Enhydrobacter sp.: one gene and its partner. The protein of the gene in region 1 interacts with the protein of each later gene in a pairwise test. Links are inferred from orthologs where the notes say so. Each region holds a gene or a part of one and is shown in the gene's direction. Other genes may lie near its edges.

Evidence for each region.
Region 2: the proteins of mrdA (region 1) and OJF58_RS21210 interact in binary tests that used the Escherichia coli proteins (3 or more experiments, as listed by UniProt). The link is inferred for Enhydrobacter sp. from one-to-one orthologs.

What each region holds. Positions count from the first base shown.
Region 1 is NZ_CP126889.1:2,630,009-2,637,377, forward strand. What follows is about bases 2,130-5,129. They hold mrdA (penicillin-binding protein 2), read left to right. Parts: upstream 2,130-2,660; coding sequence 2,661-4,598; downstream 4,599-5,129. Other genes in these bases: OJF58_RS13210 (hypothetical protein), read left to right, coding at 2,130-2,664; rodA (rod shape-determining protein RodA), read left to right, coding at 4,595-5,129. Also shown: OJF58_RS13195 (Zn-dependent alcohol dehydrogenase), read left to right, coding at 1-2; OJF58_RS13200 (rod shape-determining protein), read left to right, coding at 134-1,174; rod shape-determining protein MreC, read left to right, coding at 1,218-2,090; more of OJF58_RS13210, read left to right, coding at 2,092-2,129; more of rodA, read left to right, coding at 5,130-5,731; OJF58_RS13230 (PaaI family thioesterase), read left to right, coding at 6,038-6,445; OJF58_RS13235 (limonene-1,2-epoxide hydrolase family protein), read right to left, coding at 6,471-6,839; OJF58_RS13240 (DinB family protein), read right to left, coding at 7,012-7,369. UniProt on the Escherichia coli protein: Catalyzes cross-linking of the peptidoglycan cell wall. Responsible for the determination of the rod shape of the cell. Is probably required for lateral peptidoglycan synthesis and maintenance of the correct diameter during lateral and centripetal growth.
Region 2 is NZ_CP126889.1:4,244,598-4,252,113, forward strand. Bases 2,741-5,887 are described here. They hold OJF58_RS21210 (penicillin-binding protein 1A), read left to right. Parts: upstream 2,741-3,138; coding sequence 3,139-5,637; downstream 5,638-5,887. Other genes in these bases: OJF58_RS21205 (N-acetylmuramoyl-L-alanine amidase), read left to right, coding at 2,741-3,029. Outside these bases: OJF58_RS21200 (Rne/Rng family ribonuclease), read right to left, coding at 1-1,726; more of OJF58_RS21205, read left to right, coding at 2,184-2,740; OJF58_RS21220 (hypothetical protein), read left to right, coding at 6,877-7,311; OJF58_RS21225 (hypothetical protein), read right to left, coding at 7,335-7,516. UniProt on the Escherichia coli protein: Cell wall formation. Synthesis of cross-linked peptidoglycan from the lipid intermediates.

The sequences.
Region 1 (7,369 bases):
GAGTTGTCCCGCGCCGATATTTGAATCGCCTTGCGGGACTCTGCGCGCCGGTTTAAACCCAGCGCATCTTGGCGCCCATGTCAGGCGGACGCCTCTGTCGAAGTTTATCCAATAATAACAGAGACTTAAGCGAATGCTGTCGAGAGTGATCGGGCTGTTTTCGGCGGACATGGGCATCGACCTCGGGACAGCCAATACGCTGGTCTATGTGAAGGGGCGGGGGATCGTTCTCAACGAACCGTCAGTGGTTGCGCTCACCACGCAAACCGGCAAGCGCCAGGTCCTGGCGGTCGGCGAGGAAGCCAAGATGATGCTGGGCCGCACGCCCGGCAACATCCAGGCGATCCGCCCGCTGCGCGACGGCGTGATCGCCGACTTCGAAGTCGCCGAGGCGATGATCAAGCACTTCATCAGCAAGGTGCACAACCGCCGCTCCTTCGCCCATCCGCAGATCGTGGTCTGCGTGCCATCGGGCTCGACCGCCGTCGAGCGCCGCGCCATCCAGGAGTCGGCGGAGAGCGCGGGCGCCCGCAAGGTCTGGCTGATCGAGGAACCGATGGCCGCCGCGATCGGCGCCGGTCTGCCGGTCACCGAACCCACCGGCTCGATGGTGGTCGATATCGGCGGCGGCACGACCGAGGTCGCCGTCCTGTCGTTGGGCGGCATCGTCTATCCGCGCTCGGTGCGCGTGGGCGGCGACAAGATGGACGAGGCGATCATCGCCTATATCCGCCGCAACCATAACCTGCTGGTCGGCGAGAGCTCGGCCGAGCGCATCAAGAAGACCATCGCCTCGGCCTGCGCCCCGGACGACGGCGAGGGCCGGACGATGGAGATCAAGGGCCGCGATCTGATGAACGGGGTTCCCAAGGAGCTGGTCATCACCGAGCGCCAGATCGCCGAGAGCCTGCAGGAGCCGGTCAGCGCGATCGTCGAGGCGGTCAAGGTGGCGCTGGAGAACACTGCGCCCGAGCTTGCGGCCGACATCGTCGACAAGGGCATTGTGCTCACCGGCGGCGGCGCCATGCTCACGAACATGGACACCGTCCTGCGCCAATCCACCGGCCTGCCGGTCTCGGTGGCCGAGGATCCGCTTCTCTGCGTCGCTCTCGGCACGGGGCATGCAGTGGAGAACATCGACCGTCTGCGCGGCGTCTTGTCGTCCATGTACTGAGACACCGCGCGCCGCGGCCCGCTTGGAGTAGAATGGGTCGGACATGGCGATTCGCGACGATTTCGAGGTAGCGACCCAGCAACTGCGCACGGTCCTGCAGCGCTTTGCGCTCGTGCTGCTGGTGGTCGCGGCCTTCGTCGCCATGTTGATCGGCAAGGCCGATTCCGTGCTAGTCGAGAAAGCGCGCGTGCTGGCGCTCGATCTGGCCAGTCCGGCGCTCGAGGCCATCGCCCGGCCGGTCGCCGCTGCCAACCGCGCCATCGCCGACCTCAAGGAGTTCGCCTCCCTGCGCGAGGAGAATGCGCGCCTGCGCGAGGAGAACAGCCGCCTGCTCGCCTGGCAGACCGCCGCGCGCCGGCTGGAGAACGAGAACGCACGGCTGCGCGAGCTGGCCCATTTCCGCGAGGGGCCGGAGGCCGCCTACATCACCGCGCGCGTGGTCGGCGACAGCGTCAGCGCCTATGTGCGCGGCGCCCTGCTGAATGTCGGCCGCAAGGCCGGCGTGACGCCGGGCCAGGCCGTCCTGACGGGCGAGGGGCTGGCCGGCCGCATCGCCGAGGTCGGCGAGAACAGCGCGCGCGTGCTGTTCGTGACCGACGTCAATTCGCGGCTGCCCGTCCAGGTCGAGCGTACGCGCGAGCGCGCCATTCTCGCCGGCAACAATTCGGCGTTGCTGCGACTCACCCTCCTGCAGGGCATGGCGGGCGTTCAGCCGGGCGACCGCATCGTCACTTCCGGCAGCGGCGGCAGCTTCCCGATCGGCATTCCCGTCGGCGAGGTGGTGCGCGGCGGCAAGGAGGGCAGCATCCGAGTCCGGCCGTTCGCCGACTTCTCGCGGATGGAATTCGTGCGGGTCGTCGACTACGGCATCACCGGCCTGGTCGATACGGGCGCCACGGCGTCCGACAGGCATTGAGATGCGGGCCGACGGGGTCCTCGCCAGGCTCGATCGGGTGGGGCGGCTCGCGCTGCCCGGCACGGTGCTGCTCTTCTTCGTGATCCTCACCCTGGCGCCGCTGCGCGTTCCCTATCTCTCCGACACCCTGCCGCTGCTGCCGGCGTTGGTGGTGTTCCAGTTCAGCCTCGCCACGCCCGAACGCCTGCCGGGGCCGCTGCTCCTGGCGATGGGCGTGCTGCTGGATCTGCTGCTGGGCGGGCCGGGCGCGCCGGTCGGGGTGAGCGCGCTGGGGTTCGTGCTGATCCGCGCCGCCGTGGTCGCCAATCGCCGCTATCTGGTCGGCGTGCCGTTCCTGTTCCAGTGGATCGGCTTCTGCATCCTTTGCTGGCTCTTCATGGTGCTGGTGTGGGGCTTCACGGCCCTCTGGACCTGGACGCCGATCGATCCGGTGCCGGCCATGGCGCAGTATGCCGTGGTGATCGTGATCTATCCGCTGCTCGCGCCGTTGATTGCCCGTGTGCGGCCGCGCGACCCGCTCAACGTGCCCGAGCTGTCGCGCGGCACCGCCGAGCCGGGGGAGACCGCGACGTGATCCGCTTCCGCAAGGACGACGGCGCGCGGGCGGGCCTCTTCACGCGCCGCGCCCTGCTGCTGGGCGGCGCGCAGCTCACGCTGATGTCGGCGCTGGCGGGCCGCCTCTATCAGCTCCAGATCCTCGAAAGCGAGCGCTTCTCCACGCTCGCCGAGGAGAACCGGGTCAACGTCCGGCTGCTCGCGCCGACGCGCGGCCTGATCTTCGATCGCACCGGCGAGCCGCTCGCCGTCAACCGCAACAACTTCCGCGCCATGCTGGCCTCCGACCGCGACCGCGGCCGCAGCGCCGAGATCGTGCTCGGCCGGCTCGATCAGATCCTCGACATCGGCGAGGCCGAGCGCACCCGCCTGCTGCGCGAGCTTCGCCGCAGCCGCAACTTCCAGCCCGTGGTGGTGCGCGAGAATCTCGACTGGGAACAGGTGTCGCGGATCGAGTTCAACGCGCCTGATCTGCCCGGCGTGTTCATCGATATCGGCCAGACGCGCGACTATCCGCAGGGCGAGCTCATGAGCCATATCGTGGGCTACACGGGCCGCGTCTCGGAGGAGGATCTCGCCGGTCGCGACGATCCCCTGCTGCAGCTCCCCACGATACGCTTCGGCAAGAAAGGGGTGGAGCGGGCGCTCGAGGACGACCTGCGCGGTCATGCCGGTGCGGTGCAGGTCGAGGTCAACGCCGTCGGCCGCATCGTGCGCGAGCTCGATCGCACCGAAGGGCAGCCCGGCGACAATGTGCTGCTGACGGTCGATGTCGAGCTGCAGCGCTTTGCCGCCGACCGCCTGCGCGCCCAGCAGGCCAACGCCGAGCACAAGAGCGGCTCGCTGGTCGTGATGGATATCGTCACCGGCGACATCCTCGCCATGGTCTCCGAGCCGGGCTTCGATCCCAATGTCTTCGCCCGCGGCATCACGCCGGCCGAATGGCGCGATCTGCTGGAGGATCCGGCCCATCCGCTCAACAACAAGGCGATCGCCGGCGTCTATCCGCCGGGCTCGACCTACAAGGTCGCGGTCGCACTCGCCGCGCTCGAGTCGGGAGCCATCGACGGCGGGACCATCCTCAACTGTCCCGGCTTCATCGAGCTCGGCAACATCAAGTTCCATTGCTGGTGGAAGGGCGGCCACGGCGGACTCAACGTGGTCGGTGGAATTTCCAATTCCTGCGACTGCTTCTTCTACCAGGCGGCGCAGCGCACCGGTGTCGACAAGATCGACGAGATGGCGACGAAGCTGGGCTTCGGCCAGGTGAGCACGCTCGGCCTGCCGGGCGAGGCGGCGGGCAACCAGCCGTCGCGCGCCTGGAAGCAGGACAAATACAACGTGCCCTGGCAGCCGGGCGACACCTTCAATCTCGGCATCGGCCAGGGCTACATGACGGCCACACCGCTGCAGCTTGCCATCATGACGTCGCGCATCGCCAACGGCGGCTACGACGTGCAGCCGAACCTCCTGCTCGCCAAGGCGGCGCCGCGCCAGGAGCTGGCGCCGCCCACGCCGCAGCTCAAGGTTTCGGCCTCCTCGCTGCGCATCGATCGCAGGCATCTCGCCCTGGTGCACGAGGGCATGAACCAGGTGGTGAACTCGCCCACCGGCACGGCAGCCCAGCTCCGCCTCGATGCCGAGAACAAGCCGATCGATCCCGCCTTCCACTTCGCCGGCAAGACCGGCACCGCGCAGGTCAAGCGCATCACCGAGCGTGAGCGCGCCATGGGCATCACGCAGGAGCAGCTTCCCTGGCACCTGCGCCACCACGCGCTGTTCGTCTGCTTCGGTCCGGTCGACAATCCGCGCTATGCCTGCGCCGTCGTGGTCGAGCACGGCATGGCGGGCGGCGCGACCGCCGGCCCGATCGGCCGCGACGTCCTGCTCGAGACCATGAAGCGCGATCCGTCGCGCCGGCTCGACCGCTTCCGCAAGACGGCCTCGCTATGACCTCGCTCTCGCTCGGCGCGCCCGCGCCCATCGGCTTCGGCGAGAAGCTCTGGCGCATCAACTGGGGGCTGGTCCTGGTCCTCAGCCTGATCGCCGGCATCGGCGTGGTGGCGCTCTACTCGGCGGCCGGCGGGCATTTCGAGCCGTGGGCGGCCAAGCATGCCATCCGCTACGGCGTCGCCCTCGCGCTGATGCTGGTGGTGGCGCTGGTGCATCCGAAGGTCTGGCTGTCGCTCGCCTGGCCGCTCTATATCGCCTCGCTGCTGCTGCTGGTCGCGGTCGACGTCGCCGGCAAGATCGGCATGGGCGCCCAGCGCTGGCTGGTGATCGGGCCGCTGCAGGTGCAGCCGTCGGAGATCACCAAGGTCGCGGTGATCCTGGTCCTGGCGCGCTACTATCACGGCCTCAGCCGCGAACAGGCCGGCCGCCTGGTCTACACGCTGGCGCCGGTCGTCGTGATCCTGGCGCCGGTCGGGCTGGTGATGGTGCAGCCCGATCTCGGCACGGCCATGATGGTGATGCTTGGCGGGGCGGCGCTGCTGTTCGTAGCCGGGGTGCGGCTCTGGATGTTCCTCGCCGCCGCCGTCTGCGCGGTCGGCTGCCTGCCGATCGCCTGGACCTTCATGCACGAATACCAGCGCAAGCGGGTGCTGACCTTCCTCGACCCCGACCGCGATCCGCTGGGCGCGGGCTATCACATCACCCAGTCGAAGATCGCGATCGGTTCGGGCGGCCTGTTCGGCAAAGGCTTCCTGCACGGCACGCAATCCTCGCTCAACTTCCTGCCCGAGAAGCAGACCGACTTCATCTTCACGACCTTCGTCGAGGAATGGGGCATGGTCGGCGCCTGCGTGCTGCTGGCGCTGTTCGCCCTGGTGCTGATCTGGGGCTTCTCGATCGCGCTGCGCAGCCAGCATCACTTCGGCCGCCTGGTGGCGCTCGGCGTGACCGCGATGATGTTCCTCTACGTCTTCATCAACACCGCCATGGTGATGGGGCTCCTGCCGGTGGTCGGCGTGCCGCTGCCGCTGGTGAGCAACGGCGGCACGGCCATGGTCTCGGTCATGTTCGCCTGCGGCCTGCTGATCGGGGTGAATGTCTACCGCGATGCGCAGTTGCCGCTGGCGCGGTGAAATCGCCGCAGATTCGCCGAAATTCCCCGGCCCGGGGCTATCGACAAGCCGGAACCGCCTTGCTATAGCCCGCCCGCTTGCGGCAATGGCCCGAACGAACGGGCGCATAGCTCAGTTGGTAGAGCAGCTGACTCTTAATCAGCGGGTCCCAGGTTCGAGCCCTGGTGCGCCCACCATTGCCGGACAGAGCAAAGGCCCCGCTGTGCGGGGCTTCTTGCTGTCTGATGGGTATGTCACCAATGATGACGAGGCAGGGGAGACGGACGGTCGGGCTCACCCGCGGCGACAGCCAGAGGCGAAAGAAGAATGACTGACATTCCGGATGGCTACCAGCCGCTCTTGGAGACGGAGGGATTCATCGGTCTGTCGGGGCCGTTCTTCTGGCGTCGTGACGAGGAAGGGCATTTCGTCTACGGCTTTCGCAGCGACGCCCGCCATGGCAATCCCAACGGCGTGCTTCACGGGGCCGCTATCATAACGCTCGTCGACACGATCCTCGGCCATGCCGTTGTCTGCGCCACGGGCCGACAGTGCGCCACGGTTGCGCTCACGTCGCAGTTCGTCGCCGGCGTTCCGACCGGAGGATGGGTATCGGGCCGGGCGGAGATCCGCAAGCTGACGAGGTCGCCGGCCTTTCTCGATGCCGAAGCGTGCGCCGGCGACACGCTGCTTCTGACGGCGACCGGCATATTCCGGGTGTTCGAGCCGCAATAGGCCGGCCGCACGCAACGCTCCGGCCTCAGCCGAATGCCCGGGTGTAGGTCGCCATGTCGAAATAGTCGCGCCACACGTTGATCTTTCCGTCCCGCATCTCGAATACGCCGGTGCAGGGAAGCTCCACGCGGCGGTCGCCGATCCGGGTCCTGTCGACGCGCTCGGCGACGACGATATCGTCGTGCGACAGGAGACTGACGATTTCCCATGCCGTCTCCGACCAGCCCGAGACGAACCGATCGATGTAGGGCAGCAGTTTTTCTCGGCCGGTCACCGGCGGCAGCATCATGTTGTGATAGGTGCCGTCGTCCGTGAAGAAGGTGACGAGTTCCTTTGCGTCCAGCCGCGACCATGCGGCGATGAATGAACGAACGGCCGCCTCGTTCTTCGACATGGCGATGCTCTCCGTAGCGAGTCCTCTCCCGACGCCGGCCGGTGGATCGGTGCCGTCATTGGTTCGGGCCCACGCGAAGAAGATTGGGCGAATGCCGCCGGCTTGTCCCGATCCGAGCGACCACGGATGGCGTTCCGAGCGCCGATTGCGCCCGAACGCGGTCGCCCTCCGGTCACGCCGTAGAGATGGCGCCGAGGCGCTGGAAGTAGAGCAGGTCGAGTTCGGGCGCGGGCTTGCCGAGCGCCGTCAGGATCGTGTGGGCCTGGCCGCGATGATGGGTCTGGTGGTTGAACCAGTGGTCGAGTGCGGGCATCAGCGGCTGGACGAATTCCTCCGGCGTGGAGACGCGACGGTAGCGGATGACGCCGGCGAGCCGCGCCTCGTCGAGGCTCTCGACGTAGGCGACGATCCGGCGGTCCTCGTCCTCGCGCGCCTGCCGCAATTCATCGAAGCGATCGTGCAGGATGGCGTCGAGCCGTTGCGGCGCATCGCCTTCGCCGGTGAAGCGATGCAGCCAGATGCGGTCGGTC
Region 2 (7,516 bases), 1.6 Mb from region 1 along the record:
GCATCGCCTCCTTGACCTTGTGCTCGACCTGGCGCTGGTGGCGCGTCTCCTCCATGTCGATGAAGTCGATGACGATCAGGCCGGCGAGGTCGCGCAGGCGCACCTGGCGGGCCACTTCCTCGGCCGCCTCGATGTTGGTGCGCAGCGCCGTCTCCTCGATGTTGCGCTCCTTGGTGGAGCGGCCGGAGTTGACGTCGATGGCGACCAGCGCCTCGGTCGGGTTGATGACGATGTAACCGCCGCTGCGCAACTGCACCACCGGCGAGTGCATGGCGTCGAACTGGCTTTCGACCTGATAGCGGTGGAAGAGGGGGATCGGCTCGTCGTACAGCTCGACCTTGTTCGCCTGGTGCGGCACGAGCTGGCGCATGAACTCGGACGCCGCCTGGAAGCCGGCCTCGCCTTCGACCAGCACCTGGGCGATATCGGTGTCGTAGACGTCGCGCAGCGAGCGCTTGATGAGATCGCCTTCCTCGTAGATCAACGCCGGCGCCGTCGACCGCATGGTGAGCTCGCGGATCGAGTCCCAGAGTCGCGACAGATATTCGTAGTCACGCTTGATGTCGAGGTTGGAGCGCTCCAGGCCCGCGGTGCGCAGGATCACGCCCATGCCCTGCGGCACGTCGAGCTGCGCCAGCATCTCCTTCATGCGCTTGCGGTCGTTGGGATTGGAGATCTTGCGCGAGATGCCGCCGCCGCGCCCGGCATTGGGCATCAGCACGCAGTAGCGGCCGGCCAGCGAGAGGTAGGTGGTGAGCGCCGCGCCCTTGTTGCCGCGTTCCTCCTTCACGACCTGAACCAGCAGGATCTGGCGGCGCTTGATCACCTCCTGGATCTTGTAGGTGCGGACGGGATGGCGGCGGCGGCGCTCGCGCGTCTCGCGCTCCTCGCCGGCCACGTCGTCGCCACCCAGCGTCTCGACGGTGATCTCGGGCTGCGGCGCTTCGGCAGGATCGGTCACCGGCGCCTCGGTCGCGCCTTCGGGATGGACTGCCGCCGACGGTTCGGCTGCCTCGACCGGCACTTCGGCTGACCCTTCGGCCGAAGGCTCCTCGGTCGGCCCGGCGACGCGGTCGACCGCGACGGCCGCCGGTTGCGCGCTCTCGAGGACATCGACCGGCACCGGCTCGCCGGGTGCCTCGAACGGCGGCGGCTCGCCGGGTGCCTCGAACGGCGGCGGCTCGACCATCGACGCAGGTTCCGGGTCGACGACGGGCGCATCGCCATCGGGCGCCTCGGAAGAAACGGCGATCGGATCGGATTCCTCCGCGCCGTTGCCGTTGCCGTCGCTCTCGCCCTCGGCAAGCGGCACTTCGAGGGGCAGGCCCTCGGCCGCGGCGACTGCCTCGGCACGCTCGGCGCGGACCTCCTCGATGTCGGTCCGGTCGACCTTGTTGGAAGGCGGCTCCTGCTCCTGCTCCTGCTCGGCCTCCTCGTGCAGGCGCTGCTGCTCGGCGATCAAACGTTCGCGATCGGCGATAGGGATCTGATAGTAGTCGGGGTGGATTTCCGAGAAGGCGAGGAAGCCGTGGCGGTTGCCGCCATATTCCACGAACGCCGCCTGCAGCGACGGCTCGATGCGGATCACCTTGGCGAGATAGATGTTGCCTTTGAGAGGCTTGCGCGATGCGGTCTCGAAATCGAATTCTTCCAGACGCGTTCCGTCGACGACGACCACCCGCGTTTCCTCGGGGTGGCTGGCATCAATGAGCATTCGCCTTGCCATGGGCTCGCTCCCGAGGCGTCAAGTCCCGCCGGCGCGAGCAACCAGCGGCCATTGCCGCCTCTTTGGCGCGAGGGGAGCGGTGCGCCATCGACCCGTCGAACGGCCAAACACCAGGCCAAGACGGGGAAGCATCGCGCCGCCGGACCGTACGGGTCCTGCCACCTCGAGGTTTCCTGATAGCCACCGCCTGCCTGACAATCCCGCGGACCTTGCCCTGGGGAGGGGGGCCGGCGGGCTTGCCGTCGGAGCGCGGCCTCCACGGGAGGGCGCTTCGAACGACGGCGACTGCTCGCGGATCGCAACATACGGGGTTCGGCAAGAAGCGACAACCCAAACGTTGATGGCGTGCAAATCGTCGCATAACGTTCTGAAAAATATTGTCTTTGCTGATCTTTTCATGTTTTACTTTAAGAAAGCCGCATAACAACTGAACCCCTCTGACCGACTGGCGCTGGCCATGACTGACGTTCGCCGTCGCGATCTGATCGCCGCCTCTCTCGCTGCGGCAACCGTGATCATCGGCGCCAATTCGGCGCTCGCCGGGCCGCGGAAGTCGTGGAAGAAGCCGGCTGCGCCTGCCATCAGGCGCCACGGAAAGGCGACCCCGAAGCCCAAGATCATCGTCCTCGACGCGGGCCATGGCGGCAAGGATCCCGGGGCGCTCGGCGTGCACGGCACGCAGGAGAAGCGGGTGGTCATCAAGGTGGCGCATTACCTGCAGGGCCAGCTCCAGGCCGGCGGCCGCTATCGTGTCGTGCTCACCCGTACGGGAGATACCTTTATCCCCCTGCGCGAGCGCGTGGCGCGGGCCGAGGAGGTCAAGGCCGACCTCTTTCTGTCGATCCACGCCGATTCGCATCCCGACTCCAGCGTGCGCGGCGCCTCGGTCTATACGTTGTCGGAAGAGGCGAGCGACCGCGAGGCCGAGGCACTGGCGGCAAGAGAGAATGCCTGTGATCTCGCGACCCTGAACCTCAGCCGACACACGGACAGGGTGGCACAGACGCTGGTGGCCATGTCGCAACGCGGCACGGTGAACGACTCCCGCCGCTTTGCCGAGACCATCGTCGACACCTTCGGCAAGAACGGCGTACGCCTGCTGCGCCACAGCCATCGGGAGGCGGGCTTTGCCGTGCTGACCTCGCCGGATATTCCGGCGGCGCTGGTCGAGCTCGGCTTCCTCTCCAATCGTTACGACGAGAAGCTGCTTACCGTCGCACGCCACCAGGCGGCGCTCGGCCGCGCGCTCCAAGCCTCGGTCGATGCCTATTTTGCGGCCGCATCTGCCACAAGAAAGGCGTAACTGCCCGCAACTATCTTTCGCTGCGTTGCGCCGCATCGTCCCCGGCATGGCGGGGGCGACACAAAGGCCCTTGGCTGCGCAGGGACGAAAAGACCTGTAGAAGGTGACTGTGATTCGCTTCGTCAAAGTGCTGCTGGCCTTCTGCCTGGCCGGCCTGATCGTCGGCGTGGGAACCGTGGCGGGCCTGTTCTGGCATTTCAGCCATGGCCTGCCCGACCACAAGCAGCTTGCCGACTACCAGCCGCCCACCGTGTCGCGTCTCTACGCCGCCGATGGCCGGTTGCTGGCCGAGTTCGCCCGCGAGAAACGGATATTCGTGCCCGTTGCCGCCATGCCCAAGCGCTTGCTCGAGGCCTTCATCGCCGCCGAGGACCAGCGCTTCTACAGCCATCCCGGCGTTGATTTCATCGGCATGGCGCGGGCGGCGATCACCGATCTCGCCAATCCCGGCAGGCGGCCGGAGGGCGCCTCGGGCATCACCCAGCAGGTCGCCAAGAACTTCCTGCTCTCCAACCAGGCGACGATCTCGCGCAAGATCCGCGAGGCCATTCTCGCCTTCCGCATCGAGCAGGCCTATTCCAAGGACCACATTCTCGAGCTCTATCTCAACGAGATCTATCTCGGCGCGGGCAACTACGGCGTGGCGTCGGCGGCGCTGAACTACTTCGACCGGTCGCTGGGCGAGCTCAGCCTGTCGGAGATCGCCTATCTCGCGGGGCTGCCCAAGGCGCCCAACCGCTACAACCTCGTGCGCAACCCGCAGGAAGCATATGCGCGACGCGACTACGTGCTGGGCCGCATGCGCGAGGACGGCTACATCACCGCCGCCGAGGAGAAGGCGGCGAAGGCCGAGAAGCTGCACTACCGCAAGCGCGGGCCCACAGAGGTCGTGACCGCCGACTATTTCGCCGAGGAGGCGCGGCGCAACCTGCTCGCCGCCTATGGCGACAAGGGCCTCTACGAGGGTGGCCTCACGGTCATGACCTCGCTCGATCCCGCGATCCAGGAGACGGCCGACAAGGCGTTGCAGGCCGGTCTCATCGCCTATGACCGCCGGCACGGCTGGCGCGGGCCCTACGCCCGCATCGCCGACATGGGCCCGGACTGGCAGGAGGAGTTCGCGCGCATCCAGCAGCGCCGGCCGCTGTACGGTCCCTCGACGTGGCAACTCGCCGTCGTGACCAAGGTCGACCCGAAGGAGGCGGTCATCGGGGGCCTGCCCGAGGACGGCGCGAACACCGGCACGGGCAGCGTGCCGTTCGCCGAGATGCGCTGGGCCTGCAGGACGGGCCCCGAGCAGACGGTCGGGGCCTGTCCCAGCCGGCCCGCCAACGTCGTCCATGTGGGCGATGTGATCGTGGTGGAGAAGGTCGAGAAGGACGCGCAAGGCAAGCCCTATCCGCCCGACACCTATGGCTTTCGCCAGGTCCCCAACGTGAACGGTGCGGTGATCGTGATGGAGCCGCAGACGGGCCGCATCCTCGCCATGTCGGGCGGCTGGTCCTACGGCATGAGCCAGTTCAACCGGGCCGTGCAGGCGCAGCGCCAGCCTGGCTCCTCGTTCAAGCCCTTCGTCTACGTAGCGGCGATGGACGCCGGGCTGACGCCGTCCACCCTCGTGCTCGACGCGCCGTTCGAATACAACCCGGGCTATGGCCAGCCGATCTGGCGGCCCGGCAATTACCAGAACGAGGCGCCGCTCGGTCCCGCCACGGTGCGCCGTGGCCTCGAGCAGTCGCGCAATCTCATGACAGTGCGCATGGCGCAGCAGATCGGCATGAAACGGGTGGTCGATGTCGCCCGCGAGTTCGGCATCGCCGATAACATGGCGGCCTATCTGCCGATGGCGCTGGGCGCCGTCGACACGACGCTCTTGCGCATGACCATGGCGCACGCCGAGCTCGCCAACGGCGCGCGCCGCATCACGCCGAGCCTGATCGATCGGGTGCAGGACCGCGAGGGCAAGACGATCTATCGCCATGATCCCCGCATCTGCGAGGGCTGCGGCGAGGCGCCGGCCGGCCAGAAGCCCGCGCCGCCGCGCATCGTCGACCCACGCAAGCCGTTCCACGATCCGGCCTCGGTCTACCAGGTGGTCAACATGATGCTGGGCGTGACCACGCGCGGCACCGCCGCCCAGCTTGCCAAGCTCGGCCGGCCGATCGCCGGGAAGACCGGCACCACCAACGATTCCAAGGACACCTGGTTCTTCGGCTCCACGCCCGACCTCACGATCGGCGTCTATGTCGGCTTCGACGATCCGCGCACGCTCGGCCGCATGGAGACAGGCAGCGGCACCGCGGCGCCGATCTACGAGCGCATCGCCAAGGTGGTCTACAAGGGCAAGCCGCCCACGCCCTTCCGCGTGCCGCCGGGGCTCAGGCTCGTGCGCGTCGATCACGACACCGGTCAGCCCGCCTGGCCCGGCGATCCCAATGCCATCGACGAGTTCTTCAAGCCCGGCACCGAGCCCTTCGGCGACAACCAGCAGCAGGTGCTTGACGGCTCCGCCTCGATTTCGGGTATAGACCCGTCAGAGGGCGGTGCGATGTCGTCCGGCGGCGGTCTGCCGCGCGGCACCCTCACCGGCACCGGCGAAACTTATTGATTGTTGGAGAGCGCCACTATGGTGGCGCAATCATGAGCGCCACTGGAGTAGCGCGCTCCCCTGAAGGAAGAGTTGAGACATGCGCGCCGAAGCTCAGGCCATGGTGAACGAGATCGAGGAGTCGCTGGCGCTCCTGAGGAGGCGTCTTTGACTACGACCGTGCCGTCGTACGTCTTGCCGAGCTGAACGCGCGCGCCGAGGATCCGGCGCTGTGGAACGATCCGAAAGAGGCCCAGACCGTGATGCGCGAGCGCACGCGGCTCGAAGGGGCCATCGCCACCATAAAGGAGCTGCGCGCGGCGATCGACGACAATGTCGGCTTGATCGAGATGGCCGAGGCCGAGAAGGACGAGGCCATGATCGCCGACGCGGAGCGGTCGCTCGCCGAGGCACGCACGGCAGCCGCGAAGGCGAGGCTCGAGACGCTGCTGTCGGGCGAGGCCGATCCCAACAACGCCTATGTCGAGATCAACGCCGGCGCCGGCGGCACCGAGGCGCAGGACTGGGCCGAGATGCTGGCGCGCATGTACACGCGCTGGGCCGAGCGGCGCGGCTTCAAGGTCGCCTGGCTGGAGGAGAGCGCGGGCGAGGAGGCGGGCATCAAGTCCTGCGCCTTCAAGGTCGAGGGTCACAACGCCTATGGCTGGCTGAAGACCGAATCGGGCGTGCATCGCCTGGTGCGCATCAGTCCGTTCGATTCGAACGCGCGGCGCCAGACGTCGTTCGCCTCGGTCTGGGTCTATCCCGAGGTCGACGAGAACATCGACATCGAGATCCTCGACAAGGACCTGCGCGTCGACACCTATCGCGCGTCGGGCGCGGGCGGCCAGCACGTCAACAAGACCGATTCAGCGGTGCGCATCACCCACCTCCCGACCGGCATCGCCGTCGCCGTCCAGCAGGAGCGCAGCCAGCACCAGAACCGCGCCAAGGCGATGCAGATGCTGAAGGCGCGGCTCTACGAGGTCGAGTTGCAGAAGCGCGAGGCCGAGCGGCTCGAGGCGGAGGCCAACAAGACCGACATCGGCTGGGGCCATCAGATCCGCTCGTATGTGTTGCAGCCCTACCAGATGGTGAAGGACCTGCGCACCAACGTCGAACGCAGCGACCCCCAGAAGGTGCTGGACGGCGACCTCGACGAATTCATGGCCGCCTCCCTTGCCGCGCGCGTCGGAGAGGGCAAGGATAAGGCGGCGGCGTGATGCCGATCCCGGCGTCGCCGACCGGAGGGGCGCTTCCATGTCCGACGGATTGCTGGGCTTCGACGCGGCCGCGGTCTACGCGCTCTGGCAAAAGGCTTTGGAGCGCCGGCATAGGGACCCCGAGGGCGCAATCGGCGCCGCGCGCACGCTTCTGGAAGCGGTATGCCGGCATGTCCTGAACGAGAGGGGAGTCACCTCCCGTGCGGCCATGGATCTGCCGGCCCTTATGAAGATGGCCGTCGAGCAGCTCGATGTCGCCCCGACGCTGCATGTCCAGGCGGCATTCAAGCGCCTCCTCGCCGATACGGCGAGCGTCATCGAAGGGCTCGGCGCCCGCACGAAGCCCTCGGCGCGACACGCCCAGCTCGCGGTCAACATGGCGGGAGCGGCTGCGCTTTTCATCGTCGAGAGCTGGGAAGTCCGGGTCGAGGAGGAGTTCCTGGAAATGATGGACGACAGCAAGGGCGGTTGAGCAGACGCCTCACCGGGGCAAGGTCAGAGCCTGCCCTTGCCTTCGTCCGGCGTCCCTGCCCGCAGGGCGGCGACGATGCGCTCGACCAGGCGGCCCAGATCCGCATCGGACGGGCTCCATCCGAGATCGACGGCTTCGTCCCACGCGAGGATCCCCGAGACGAAGAACCAGAGCGCCGCCGGCCCCGGCTGCCGTGCGCGGTCGA